Regions from separate parts of the Paenibacillus sp. FSL R7-0179 genome, predicted to be linked through region 2. Evidence: riboswitches for the same ligand, from Rfam matches in the RefSeq annotation. Region 2 holds a riboswitch; the other holds the start of a gene.

Region 1 (7,304 bases), on a different contig from region 2:
ATTATCTGAAGGATTATTTGCAGCGGCTGCTCGCTCCGGCCTATCCTCTGCTGATCCCTTCGGTCAAAGCGCTATGGTCCTATTCCGAATCCGGTTCGCATTCATTGACCTCAGCGGTCGTGAGGGAGAGCTATCCGCGTGAGTATATGGTGTCTGCGTTTCGTATCTTAGGGGAAGGCCAGCTCTCCTTAACCAAATTCCTGCTGCTGACTAATGTTCAGGTAGAGCTTACCGATTTCCCTAAATTGCTGGAAACGGTGCTTGAGCGCTTCAACCCGCACACGGATCTGACGATCTTTGCCAATACCTCGATGGATACGCTGGATTATACCGGACGCAAGCTGAACCATGGCAGTAAGGCGGTGATGGCGGGCATGGGAAGCCCGGTCCGTCAGCTGCCGAGGACCTATACAGAGGGGCTGCTTCCATCAATCACCGCCGCTGTGCCTTATTGCGGAGGATGTTTAGCCGTTTCCGGTGCATCCTATGAAGAGGACCCGGAGCTGCCGGAGCGGCTGGTTACTGCCTTCAAGGAAAGGGAGACCTCCTGGCCTTTGATTGTGCTGGTTGATCAGGCGGAAGAGGCGGTAAGCACACAGACCTCATTCCTGTGGTCTGTATTCACCCGCTTCAATCCGGCGGATGATATTTATTCGGCGGCCGGGGTACGCCGGGGAAGTGTCAGCTATACGCTGCCAATCATTATAGATGCGCGGATGAAGCCGGGATACCCGGAGGAGCTGGCTCCAAGCGAGGATATTGCAAAGCGGGTAGCGCGGGGCTGGAACCGTTATTTTCCTCTAGCGTAGAAGTGAACTTTAAGGAGGGTCAAAATATGCTGCGGACATTACTGGGAGAGCCGCCCCGCGTGAACAGCGGTGTGCTGGCTGAAGCTATGGAGTCCATGGCGAAGGCTGCCTCCATGCTGCGCAAGGAGATGGCGGCACATGAAGACCACGACCATGAATACCGCAAGCTGGAAATCTGGACACGGGGCCTGATCTCCTCTCTGGATGAGCTGGAGCAGAGCTGGTTCGCAGCCGCCTTTTTCCGGAAGTCAGTGATTGCCGGTTATATGGATGATATGTCGTCCACCGAGCAGGGGGAGTACGCCAGATATGTGTATTTCTACAAGGATGGCTTCATCCGTGTCTTCTCGCTGCTGGACAAGCTGGGTACGGTGCTCAATAATCTGTACAATCTCAATACAGGCAAGGTGAAGACGCATTTCTCCTACTTCACGGTGCTGAGGCAATTTCAGCTGCTTCACCTGCATCATCCGCTGGCGGACGAATTGGAGCGGATCAGGAATTCCTACCGGGAGCCGGTGGAGAATCTGCGCAAGCGGCGTAATGCCGAGATCCATTACATGAACGCGGAGATGACCGACGACCTCTGGCAGCGTCACCAGGGACTGCATGATAAGATCCGTCTGGAGGATCTGGACAGCCATCTGGAGGATTTAAAGCAGAGTCTGGAGATGGTATGCCAATCCCTGACCGCCGCATACAAGTACGGGAATGAACAATGGCACAAGAAACTAGCGGCCTCAGGCCCGAAATCCGGACATGAACGTACGTAAAAACTTACCTTTGACAAAAAACTCGAAACTGAACTATACTAAGGCATACATTAACTTCTGACAGGATACGGAATATATAACCTCATACTTTATCTTATCGAGAGCGGCGGAGGGATAGGCCCGATGAAGCCCGGCAACCGGTTTGAATACAGCGAAGCGCTGCATCCAAATGTCATGGTGCTAATTCCTACAATGCCGCCGGTTACGGGGTATTTGGCAGATGAGAAGGCATTGTCATTATACACACAGGGCCTCTTGCGATCTGCATGGATCGTAAGGGGTCTTTTTATTGCAATGATGGAAGCTAGAACAGAAGGGGGACGCAGCGGTTGATAGAATTGAAGGATATAACCAAGGTGTATGGCAAAGGCAGTAAGCAGGCAACTGCACTCTCTGCGCTGAGCCTGTCGATTAAGAAGGGTGAAATCTTCGGGGTGATCGGTCACTCCGGGGCCGGCAAAAGCACGCTGATCCGCTGCATTAATCTGCTGGAGCGCCCGACTGCGGGAGAAGTATGGGTGGGCGGTGTGGAGCTGACAGCGCTTAGCCAGGGACAGCTGCAGGAGCAGCGGCGCAAGATCGGGATGATTTTTCAGCATTTCAATTTGCTCTCATCGGCTACAGTCTATGACAATATCGCCTTTCCGCTGCGGCTGATCGGAGCCGGAAGGAACGAGATTGAACGCAAGGTCAAGGATCTGCTCGCGCTGGTCGGACTGGAGGAGCACTGGAATAAGTACCCGGCCCAGCTATCCGGCGGACAGAAGCAGCGTGTCGGGATTGCCCGGGCGCTGGCGAGTGATCCGGAAGTTCTGTTATGCGATGAGGCGACCTCGGCGCTTGATCCGCAGACGACAGACTCCATTCTGCGCCTGCTGATGGACATCAACAGCAAATTCCATCTGACCATCGTGCTGATCACCCATGAGATGCATGTGATTCAGAGCATCTGTGACCGTGTTGCCGTGATCCATGGCGGCGGCATTGTGGAGCAGGGTGAAGTGGCTGAGGTCTTTCTGAAGCCGAAGCATGAGGTCACCAAGGAATTCATCCGCAGTGAGACCCAGTCGGACGGACCGCTCCGGCAAGCGATTGATGCTGTGCAGCCAGGCTTCACGAAGTCTGTCAAAATCACTTTTCTCGGGCAAAAGACTTACGGGTCCACGCTCTCCCAGGTGGTTCAGGGAACCGGGGTCCACTTCGCCATTCTTCATGGCACTATCTCTACGATCAAGGATGTTCCTTACGGGCAGCTGATTGTACGGTTCGAAGGACCTGCCGATGCGGTTGAAGACACGCTCCGTGAGTTAGTAGCGCAGGGGCTTGATGTGGAGGTGATTTTGTAATGGATTTTAGCACAATCAATTGGGAAGAAATGCTGGAAGCTACGATTGCTACACTCAAAATGATCGCTATTTCAGGAATATTCACAATAATCCTTGGTTTACCGCTCGGAATTGTGTTATATTTATGGGGGAAGTCAAAAAACATTATTATCAGGGTGGTTTACTCGGTATTATCCTTTATTGTGAATATTCTGCGCTCGGTTCCTTTTATCATTCTGATGGTTGCCCTGATTCCGTTAAGTAAGACTATTATGGGAACCTCGATAGGGGTACTTGGAACGATCCCGGCACTGGTGATCGGCGCGGCGCCCTTCTTCGCCAGACTGGTGGAGACGGCACTGCGGGAGGTTGACCGGGGAATCATTGAAGCAGCGCAGGGCATGGGAGCGTCCACCGGGCAGATCGTGATGCGCGTGCTGCTGCCGGAGGCCCGTCCGGGTCTGCTGGCCGGAGTAACCATTACTGTAGTGACCCTTGTCTCGTATACTGCGATGTCCGGTATGATCGGCGGCGGCGGTCTGGGTGACCTGGCGATCCGCTATGGATATTACCGTTATGAGAAGGAAGTCATGATTATCTCGGTAGCGCTGATGGTCATTCTGGTGCAGCTGCTGCAAATGGCCGGCGACCGGCTGGTAAGACAATTTACACGGAAATAAGGTACGTCCACATATAGCCTTATTCAATAAACCATATGGATTAGAGGGGGATTTACAGATGAAAAAAGTACTGCTTACATTATTCAGCCTGACCTTGGTATTGGTGCTTGCCGCTTGCGGAAACAACAAGGCGAATAACGCCGCGAATTCTGCTGCAACAACGGCACCTACGGAAGCGGCTGGTGCAGAAGCGACTACAGAGCCTGCTGCAGAACCGGTAACCCTGGTGATTGGTGCCTCTGCTGTACCGCATGCGGAAATCCTCAAAGCGATTGCCCCGCAGCTTGAAGCCCAAGGCATTAAGCTGGATATCAAAGAATTCTCGGATTATATCCTGCCCAATACACAGCTTGCCGAGAAGCAGCTCGATGCGAACTTCTTCCAGCACAAGCCTTACCTGGATGATCAGAACTCGAAGAACGGCACAGATCTCGTAGCTGTAACCGCTGTTCATGTAGAGCCATTTGGCGCTTATTCCAAGAAAATCAAGTCGATCGACGAATTGGCAGAGGGTGCGAAGGTTGCGATTCCGAATGATGCAACGAACGGAGGCCGCGCCTTGATTCTGCTGGCGAAGAACGGCCTGATCAAGCTGAAGGATGACACCAATATTGCTTCCACCAAAGCCGATATCACTGAGAACACCAAGAAGCTGGATATCATTGAGCTGGATGCGGCTATGTTGCCCCGTCAGCTGGATGAAGTAGACCTGGCGCTGATCAACACCAACTTCGCTCTGGATGCCAAGCTGTCTCCTACGAAGGATGCGTTGTTCATCGAAGGCGGAGATTCCCCTTATGCCAACCTGCTGGTAGCCCGTCCTGACAATAAGGATTCGGATGCCATTCAGAAGCTGGCAGCTGCGCTGACTTCCCCTGAAGCGAAGGCATTCATCGAAAAGCAATATGACGGAGCGATTATTCCAGCATTCTAAGCTTAAGCTTAGGCAAGCTGAATAATCCTAATGAGACCAGAAGCAGCCCGGCAGCCAGGAATGGCTGGCGGAGCCGCTTCTGGTTTTTTTGCGAGCCCGGTGGTTGATCCTGCAGACGAAATCCTCTATAATAAAAAAAATCCCGGCCTCTTAGCGGAGGCCGGGATGGTTTATGAAACGGGATTAGAATACCTGAACGACTTCTTCCACGCCTTCTACTTCTTCAATCAGGGCGCGTTCGATCCCGGCTTTTAGCGTGATCGTGGAGCTTGGGCAACTGCCGCATGCACCCATAAGCTTCAGCTTAACGATGCCGTCTTCAACATCGATCAGTTCCACGTCACCGCCATCGCGCTGCAGGAACGGACGAAGTTTATCAAGGACTTCCAGTACTTCATCGTACATGGTTGCACTTTGTACATTCTCACTCATTTCTCAATCACTCCTTTCGTATGTTTATTATAGTACAAAAAGTTAAAAAATAAAATGGTTAAGGCAGAATAGGGAGATCATCATGAGACCAATTATAGAATTCTGTGCCAGCAACATCGGCCACGGCACTGAACCGCTCAAGCTTAAGCTGGAGCAAAACCCTGAATATGATGTAGTGGAGTACGGCTGTCTGAACAACTGCGGAGAGTGTTATCTCCAGCCGTTCGCCATGGTTGACGGGGAGATCATTGAAGCCGATTCCCCTGCTGCTCTGGAAGAGGCCATAGAAGCCGCTATAAGAGAAGCAGAGGCCTGGGACAGCCTGGAGATTGATTAAGCCGGATAGAGGCTAAGACCGAATGCTGCCTGTTATACGGCTAAGCTTCAGCCGAAATGGCGTTTGGACATCCACAGCACGCCGCTCTTCAGCAGGCGCGGAACCCGGCCCATGACGGAGCGGCGGCCCATCAGACCGAAGCCGGCATTTTTGCCGAGTGAACCGAGGGTTCCCTTCAGCTTAATCTTATGCAGCTTCGGGGTTTCTCCCCGCCACAGTGCTTGAATAATCTGGCCAACCTGCTCGCCCTGGGCACCCGCCGCCTGCGCACTGGGGGCGAAGGGCAGGCTGGCACAGTCCCCGATCACGTATACCTCCGGATATTCCGCAATATTATAATATTCCCCCACAATGAGCCTGCCTCCACGGTCCTTCGGAAGCTCAAGCTGCTGCACGACCTGCACCGGTTGAATACCGGCAGTCCATACCGTAACGTCCGCCGGAATAGCCTGGGTGCCATTGAAGATGGCATCCTTTTCAACATGAGAGACCGACACCCGGCCGATCGTCTGCACCTGATGCTCACTGAACCATTCCTCAACATACCTGGATAACTTGGCCGGAAAAGAAGATAAAATACGTTCTCCCCGGTCCATCAGCGAGATGTTCAGATCCGGACGGCTCTCCCGCAGCTCCGAAGCAATCTCTACGCCGCTGAGTCCCCCGCCGACAATGTTGACGGTTCCATAAGGCTTCACATCATTCAGCCGGCGGTAAGTTTCCCGGGTTCCGGCGAAGCTCTGAATACTGCAGGTGTATTCCTCAGCTCCAGGAATGTTATGGTAATTATCCGTACAGCCGAGGGCAATCGCCAGGATATCATAGGCTACCGGCTCCCCGGAATCGAGCAGGACCAGCCTGCTCTCCAGATCAATGGAACCCACCTGCCCGTAACGAACGGTCAGGCGGGGGTGTACCGGGAATTGAATCCGCAGATGGTAATCGGTGACAGTGCCTGCGGCCAGTGCATAATATTCTGTCTTGATCCCCTGATACGGCATCCGGTCCACCAGAATGATTTCCACATCAGAAGGGAGATGATGATCCAGCAGCTGCTGAATGAGGGCAAGACCGCCGTAGCCGCCGCCCAGGACAAGTAAGGTTCTCATGCGAACTGATCTTCCTTTCGGGTACGTAATGGACAAGGCAGTTCTGCGTTCACTGGCTGAGGTAAGCTTGTTCTATTCTTATTCGTATACCTTGATCTCGTTATAGAAGGTATCCCGTTCTACCGGAATCCGTCCCGCACCCTTCACGAGCCAGATCAGCTCATCGCGGGTCAGCCCCTCTGGTGTCAGCGCGCCGGCAGCATGGCTGATTCGTTCCTTCAGGATCGTTCCGTGCACATCGGAAGCGCCGAAGTTCAGGGCAACCTGGGTCAACTGGGGTCCGATATTAATGAAGTAAGCCTTGATATGATCGAAATTGTCCAGCATCAGGCGGCTGACGGCAATGGTCTTCAGATCCTCATTCGCGGAGTTGCGGCGCATAATGCCCGCATTCTTGTTCTTAGGCTGCATGGACAGCGGGATGAATACCATGAATCCGCCTGTCTCGTCCTGCAGGTCACGAATTTGCAGCATATGGCGGATGCGGTCCTCACGGGATTCAATCGACCCGTACAGCATCGTAGTGTGGGTCTTCATGCCAAGGTGATGGGCGGTGCGGTGCACCTCAAGATATTCCTCGACGTTGGCTTTGTCGACGCGCATTTTTTTGCGGTACTGGTCAGACAGAATCTCTGCTCCTCCTCCGGTAAGAGTCTTCAGTCCGGCGGCGCGCAGCTGCTCCAGCACTTCACGGATACTGAGTCCGCTGATGCGGGTGAAGAAGTCGATCTCTGCCGCTGTATAAGCCTTAAGCGTCACCTCCGGGAAATGCTCGTTCAGAGCCCGTAGCGAATCAACATAGTACTGGAAGGGCACATTATCATTATGCCCGCCTACAATATGGAACTCGCGCACACCGGGATGAATATGCTGCTTCACATACTCCACCATCTCCTGGCCGGAGA
Region 2 (7,304 bases):
CGGGTACGGTCATCGAGAATCTCTGCGCCGCCGCCGGGCAGGGAATCGAGGCCTGCAGCATGAATCTCACGCATGACCTGTTCCAACGGCAGGCCAGAGACCTCTACCATTTTCATAATTTCTGCAGGTGAGAAGGAATGCATGGTAATCTCCGGGAACCGCTGCTTGATGCCGCGCAGAATATCCGTATAATAGCTGAACGGCAAATTGGGATTCGTACCGCCCTGCATCAGAATCTCGGTTCCATTCACGCTCATGGTCTCCGCAATCTTCTGATAGATGGTCTCATCGGGAAGCACATAACCTTCCTCCGAACCGGGTCTGCGGTAAAAGGCGCAGAATCGGCAATATACATCACATACATTGGTGTAATTAATGTTGCGGCCGATGACGAATGTTGCCACTGGCTCCGGGTGCCAGCGCTTCATAATAATATCTGCGGCAGCGCCCATTTTCTCAATTTCATTGCTCTCGAACAACGTGATCGTGTCTTCCAGTTGAAGACGCTCACCCTTCAGTGCCTTATCCAGTATAAGATCGACTGCACTCACTGTTGACGGCCTCCTCTAAATCTATGAAGTAGTATAGATAAATTTAATTTGAAGTAAATATACTCGTTCTCCCATCGTATCACAATCGGCTGTTCTTGAAAAATGTTTCGCTGCGCAGGACCGGTATTTGACCTTGTCCCAGGCAAAATTAAACAGCAGCGCCCGAAGACACTGCTGCTTGTACGTTCTGCGAATCCCGCATGCCAGGCCAGGTCCGGCATACCGCCTTATTCCAGCTCGCTCCGTGCGGCCTCCAGTGCCTGTCCCAGATCCGCGATCAGATCATCTACATGCTCTATGCCGACTGAGAAGCGCAGCAGCCGGTCATCCACGCCTACAGCATCGCGGATTTCAGCCGGAATATCGGCATGAGTCTGTATCGCCGGATAGGTCATCAGCGATTCAACACCGCCCAGACTCTCGGCGAAGGCGATCAGCTTGATATGGCGGAGCAGCGGCTCCACATAGCCGGCCTCTTTTACCTTGAAGGAGAAGATCCCGGTGTTGCCGGAGGACTGGCGGTTCTGAATAGCATAGCCCGGATGGTCCGGCAGGCCCGGGTGGAAGACCTCGGCAATAGCCGGATGCTCCTGCAGATAACGGGCGATGGCCAGGGCGTTGCTCTCATGCCGCTCCATGCGCAGGGCGAGGGTCTTCATGCCCTTCATCAGCTGGTAGCTGTCATTCGGTGCGAGAACCGCTCCCAGAGAGTTATGCAGAACAGCTATTTCAGCCGACAATTCTGCGCCCTTGGTCACAATCAGCCCCGCCAGCACATCGTTGTGCCCGCCCAGATACTTAGTCGCACTGTGAACCACGATATCTGCTCCAAGCTCTAGCGGACGCTGGAAGAATGGAGTCAGCAGCGTATTATCCACAATCGTAAGCAGCCCGTGATGGCGGGCCCAGGTACATACGGCTTCGACATCCGTAATCATCATCAGCGGGTTGGTCGGCGTCTCAATGAATACGGCTTTCGTGCCCGGCTGGCGGGCCGCCTCCAGTCCATCCAGATCGTTCGTATCTACATAGGAGGCACTGATGCCGTATTTGGAGAGAATCCGTTCCAGCAGCCGGTAGGTTCCGCCGTACAGGTCGAGCGACACAATGAGATGGTCCCCTTGTCCAAACAAGGTGAACACCGTAGTCAGTGCAGCCATACCGGAGGCGCAGGCGAAGCCGGCATCCCCCGATTCCAGGGCCGCTGCCGCTTCTTCGAGAACAGAGCGGGTAGGATTTTTGGTGCGGATGTAGTCAAAGCCCGTGCTTTGCCCAAGTCTAGGGTGACGGAAAGCCGTCGCATGATAAATCGGGTAATTAATGGCCCCGGTGGCGGGGTCCTCCATCGAACCAATCTGTGCCAGTCTGCTCTCAATTCTCAGTTTCTCATCCATCTCCATTGCCTCCTAAATTAATTACTTCTATTAAGAATAAGTCAACCTCTTAGATAAATGCCCCGATATCGTAAGGAGTCTCCTGGTATACATAGTAATTGAGCCAATTAGCGAATAATAAGTTGGCATGGGCACGCCAGACTGCCGGAGGCGTACGCGTCGGATCATCCTTGGGATAATAGTGCTTCGGCAGGGCAACCTCCATCCCCTTGGCGATATCCCGGTCGTACTCCCATTTCAGCGAGAAGGGATCATATTCCGAATGTCCGGTGACAAAAATTTGCTTCCCGTCATGCGTAGCCACCAGGTACACCCCGGCTTCCTCGGATTCTGCCAGAATCTGCAGCTCCGGGTTCTGCTCAATATCTTCGCGGGAGACATCGGTATGGCGGGAATGCGGAACATGGAACACTTCATCGAAGCCGCGCAGCAGCTTGACATTATTATGGCTCAACGTATGCGGAAACACTCCAAAGCATTTGTCCGGCAGACTCACCTTGCGCACGCCGAAGTGATGATACAGCCCTGCCTGCGCCGCCCAACAGATGTGCATGGTCGAGGTAACATTCTGCTTGCTCCACTCAAAAATCACTTTCAGCTCTTCCCAGTAGTTGACATCCTCAAATTCCAGTTGTTCTACGGGAGCGCCCGTTACGATCAGGCCATCGAACCGGCGGTGGCTGATCTCATCAAAGGTTACGTAAAAGCTCTTCAAATGCTCAGCCGAAGTATTCTTCGACGTGTGAGAGCTGGGATGGAGCAGAACAACATCCACCTGAAGCGGGGAATTCCCGATAAGGCGCAGCAGCTGGGTCTCAGTAGTTTCTTTGGTAGGCATCAGATTCAGAATGGCGATCCGCAGGGGACGGATATCCTGATGGAAGGCCTGGCTTTCATCCATTACAAAAATATTCTCACCGGATAACACTTCTTTGGCCGGCAGACTGTCGGGAATTTTGATAGGCATTGCTGTTCACTCCTTAACTGAAATAGGGTTCCACTCGGTGGTTAAACCTGAGGCAGGGTAGCGAAAAAAGACCTTTCCCGGGCGAGAAAGGTCATATCATGCAGTCATATGCGCCTCTCTCATCTGCCAGAGAACTTCCGCCGGACGAATAACGCCCTGCAAAGCTTCCGCAAGAATTAGCACCGTGCGCTCACACGCCGGTTGCCGGGTTTCATCGGGCTAGTCCCTCCACCTGCTCTTGATAAGATTTAGCTGTATTCAGTTGAATAGCCTTAAGCATCCGAAAGATGCTTTTTCTTAAATTTCACTTTAAATCATGAACCTCCTTTTCGTCAAGTCCATACAATGCTGAAGGGGCCTTATGACAGAAAACAATTTCTCTTGTAAGACCCATATCCCGGCGTTATACTAGACAAGTGTTTTAACCAAGTGGAAACGGCTTTGCTGTCCTTTTAAAGGACGGCACCGTTTCAGCGAGAAATATAAAAATTAGTTATGGTGTGAAACCTATAAATTTTTATATTTCAAAATAAACGGCGAAAAGAAGAGGTGAGAGAACAATGGAAGGCGACCCGGGCTCGCGAATATGCGTGCAGAATGAACAACCACACAGGATTAACATCAGCTTGCCGGCGGCGGGAGCCCTTTTTCTTCATGCTCTCGGACCGTCTTTTGGCCTTCATCCATGATTGTACCACCGGCCAAGCTGATTTTTTCCGTGTGCTGAAATTAGCATACCCCTGGAGAAGACCAGGGACATAAGGAGTGAATCAGATGAAAATCCGGCTGGTGAATGCAGGGGTTTTTACGCCTATTGACAATATTGAAGAAACTTTAACCGCCCCTGCCGAGGGGTTCTACTGGATTGATGCGGATGTGGAGGACCTTGTTGAGCTTCAGCCTGTATACGGCCTGCATGATCTGGCTGTGGAAGACTGTCTGAGTGAAGAGGATCAGCGTCCGAAGCTGGAGATTTATGAGAGTCATTATTTCATCGTGGTGAACAGCATCCGGTTCGATGATGAGGAGATTTTCCTCCGTGCGCTCAACGTATTCCTTGGCAGACATTATATTATTACCGTTACGAAGCAGAAGATCCATGAGCTGCGTGTCCTGAAGCCCGTTCTGTGGGAGCAGGAGGTCAGTACGCCTGACCGCTTCCTGTATCTGCTGATCGACCTCGTTGTCGACAACTTCTTCTCGGTCGGTGACCGGATTGAAGCGCGGATTGAGAAGCTGGAGGAAGATATCCTTATGCATACCAAGAAATCGCATCTGAGCGAGATCATAGGGCTACGCAGTGAGATTCTCTGGCTGAAGAAGATGCTCGGCCCGCAGAAGGAAGTTATCAACACGCTTAACAAAAAGGATCTCCGCCTGATCGACGATCAACTGCAGAAGTATTTCAGCGATATCTATGAGAATGCGGTCAAGATCTCTGAAACCTTCGAAACATACCGCGATCTCATGGGCAACTTGCGCGAAGCTTATCAATCAAGTATTGCGAACCGCGCCAATGAAATCATGCGTGTATTTACGGCAATTACCACCATATTCATGCCGCTGACCGTGATTACCGGAATCTACGGCATGAACTTTGACAATATCCCGGAGATCCACACCGAGTACGGCTACTATGGCGTCATTGCCGTGATGGTGACGCTAGGCTGCGGAATGCTCATTATCTTCCGTAAGAAGGAATGGTTATGAAGCAGGGCGGACGAATACGAAGGACGAAGGCACCGTATACCCGGTTATCCCGGGACCCGGGGAGCCCTCGTCTTTTTGGTATGTCACCCGTATGTAATGCGTCTGCGGCGATCAGGAATTCCGCTCTTCAGAACCGCAGATTGGGGCCGCTGCAGGCCGTCAGTCTCCATAATTATTGAGGGGTGACCATCCTTAACGCCGCCGGATGTTCACGCCGGAAACGGATGCGGATCAGCCGCAGGCGTTCGTAATACAGATCGAGTCCTTCAGCAGGAACGAAAGATTCACCGTAAGCTTTGTAAAGGACAGGCTTCAGGAAGTTGTCGCCGATCAGTTCAAAGGCTGTCCAAATACTGTTCTGTTCTTCGGGGCTCACCCCGCTCAGCTCCAGGGTAATGAGCTTCTCGGCCGAGTAGCCATCCTTCTCCAGCTCCTCTACAACTTCAAGCACTTCCCGGCGTGAAACGCCGCTAAGCACTCTGAGCTGCTCCATCCCCTGCCCCTCTTCGATCCCCTGTAACAGAACACGCCGCAGTCTCAGCCGCTCCAGCTGCTTCTTGTACTTAAGCTCCTTCTGCTTATATTGCCAGGATACGAAGCTCTCTTCGTCTATGGCATGATTCACCCAGCCTAGGGGAAAATCATGCTCACGCTCAGCCGCTGCGGTGATACTGAGCCAGTCTGCTCCATACTGTGAGGCTTTGCCTTCACCTACACCCGGAAGCTGCAGCAGTTCCTCCTCCGTGCGGGGAAGAAATGCGCTGATCATGCGCAGCAGACGGTTACTGGCCAGGATGTAAGGCGCCTTCCGTTCGCCTGAGGCCTTCCCTCTACGCCAGGAGCACAGCTCCTCGAAGATGGCTTCATTGCCGTATTGTTCACTGTAATACTGCAGCTTAAGCTGCTCCTGGCTGCGGCTGCTGAGGTTATCCTCGTCATGAAATACCCCGTCAATCAGCGGGCGGTAGCCATCCCCCATCTTCACGGCAAGCTCGTGACGGTATACACACAGCATCTCATTCCATGATCCGCCTTCATACCACAGGCTGTCGCCCGTCTCCTGTTCGCCGGAGAAATCACGCCAGCCCAGACGCCACTGCCCATCTTCCTCTCCAATCCACAGCTGGGCAAACACCTCCCCGTCCATACCTGATCTTCTGCACAAACGGTTCATAAATACGATCTGCATATCAATCCCTACTTTCGTCGTTTTACAGTACGCATGACATATTTCAAGTGGAAACGGCATTGCCGTCCTTTAAAAGGGCGGTACCGTTTCAGCGAGAAAGATAAGGATAATTTTAGCGCGAAGCATATAAATTCTTATCTTTGAACGCAAAAAAGCACCTCTCCCACGAAATTCGTGAAAGAGGTGCTTCCTCTTAAATGCTATACTGTTAAAACCTAGAATACCATATATTACGTAACAGTCAATGCCTTTTTGTCAGCAGATCCTAATTGCGGTCCAAAGCCAGCTTGGCCAGACCCAGTGCACCCGACAAACCGGCATTATCTCCAAGCTGCGGAGGCACAATATAGCTGCCAATCTCTTGATTGAGCGCGGGATGCTGCACATATCCGCCGAGCAGCTCCTGCAGCTTGGCATGGATCAGCGGGAAGAGCTGGCTCTGCTTCATCACACCGCCGCCCATTACGATCTTCTGCGGCGAGAGGATCAGCACATAGTTCATCAGTGCATGAGCCAGATAGTGAGCCTCCATCGCCCATGCCGGATGATCCGCCGGCAGCTCGCCCGCAGGCTTACCCCAGCGCTTGCCGATAGCCGGACCTGCTGCCAGACCCTCCAGGCAATCGCCGTGATAAGGGCAGAAGCCTTCGTAGTGGTCCTCAGGATGACGACGGACCAGAATATGGCCCATCTCAGGATGGGACAGCCCGTGAACGAGCTTCCCGCCTACCACGGCACCGGCACCGATCCCGGTGCCCACAGTGATGTAGAGGCAGCTATCCAAACCTTGCGCCGCCCCCCAGCTGTATTCGCCCAGCGCCGCGCCGTTTACATCTGTATCAAAGCCGATCGGAACGTGGAATTGCTCCTCCACGGCTCCCACCAGATTATACCCGCCCCAATGGGGCTTGGGTGTGGTTGTAATATATCCATAGGTGGGGCTGCCGATAACGGGATCAATCGGTCCGAATGAACCGATGCCGATAGCCTCCACAGCTTTTCCGCTAAAATATTCCATTACCTGGCTCATAGTCTCCTGAGGAGTGGCAGTCGGAAAGCTCACCCGGTCGATAATCGTCCCGTCCTCATTCCCGATACCGCATACAAACTTAGTTCCTCCTGCTTCAATCGCTCCCAACAATTTCACTGCAGTGTTCCCCCTTCTCCTGATGCATCCATATGCTGTTGCTTCAATAACCGGCCCGGCGCGGTGATTAAAGCGTTCTCTTGTCCTATTATACGTGGCCCTTATACGTATGACAAGCGGTTGACATATAGTAGTCAGAAGTGATTTGCGGATGAGACTTAGGCTGGACTTGAACGGGAACGAAGATAGTTGGATTTTCTACACTTGCTAATGAACAAATGGCCGATGCGATAACAGCAGTTGGAAAAACAACACTTAATGTTGCCCATTTTAGCCCAAGCAGCTAAAAGTAACATGAATTGATGTTGTTTTTCCACTTGTTGCCGGACATCGCTTGATAATCGGG

Evidence for each region. A riboswitch is a leader RNA that binds a small molecule or an ion and turns the genes downstream of it on or off. The one in region 2 is predicted to bind S-adenosylmethionine.
Region 1: another riboswitch for S-adenosylmethionine. It lies ahead of MKX63_RS10330 (methionine ABC transporter ATP-binding protein); the one in region 2 lies ahead of metA (homoserine O-acetyltransferase MetA).

Annotation. Positions count from the first base shown of each region.
Region 1 is NZ_JBBOCC010000001.1:2,317,356-2,324,659, forward strand. Features, by position in the region: gene MKX63_RS10320 (UbiD family decarboxylase) at 1-809, shown strand, start outside; gene MKX63_RS10325 (Cthe_2314 family HEPN domain-containing protein) at 836-1,582, shown strand; SAM riboswitch class I at 1,674-1,809, shown strand; gene MKX63_RS10330 (methionine ABC transporter ATP-binding protein) at 1,912-2,928, shown strand; gene MKX63_RS10335 (methionine ABC transporter permease) at 2,928-3,587, shown strand; gene MKX63_RS10340 (MetQ/NlpA family ABC transporter substrate-binding protein) at 3,646-4,521, shown strand; gene MKX63_RS10345 (NifU family protein) at 4,705-4,953, opposite strand; gene MKX63_RS10350 (YuzB family protein) at 5,036-5,290, shown strand; gene MKX63_RS10355 (NAD(P)/FAD-dependent oxidoreductase) at 5,338-6,399, opposite strand; gene mqnE (aminofutalosine synthase MqnE) at 6,478-7,304, opposite strand, start outside.
Region 2 is NZ_JBBOCC010000002.1:1,113,566-1,120,869, reverse strand. Features, by position in the region: gene mqnC (cyclic dehypoxanthinyl futalosine synthase) at 1-551, opposite strand, end outside; gene MKX63_RS21375 (aminotransferase class I/II-fold pyridoxal phosphate-dependent enzyme) at 779-1,945, opposite strand; gene metA (homoserine O-acetyltransferase MetA) at 1,995-2,912, opposite strand; SAM riboswitch class I at 3,029-3,160, opposite strand; gene corA (magnesium/cobalt transporter CorA) at 3,687-4,622, shown strand; gene MKX63_RS21360 (HRDC domain-containing protein) at 4,795-5,811, opposite strand; gene MKX63_RS21355 (ROK family protein) at 6,077-6,958, opposite strand.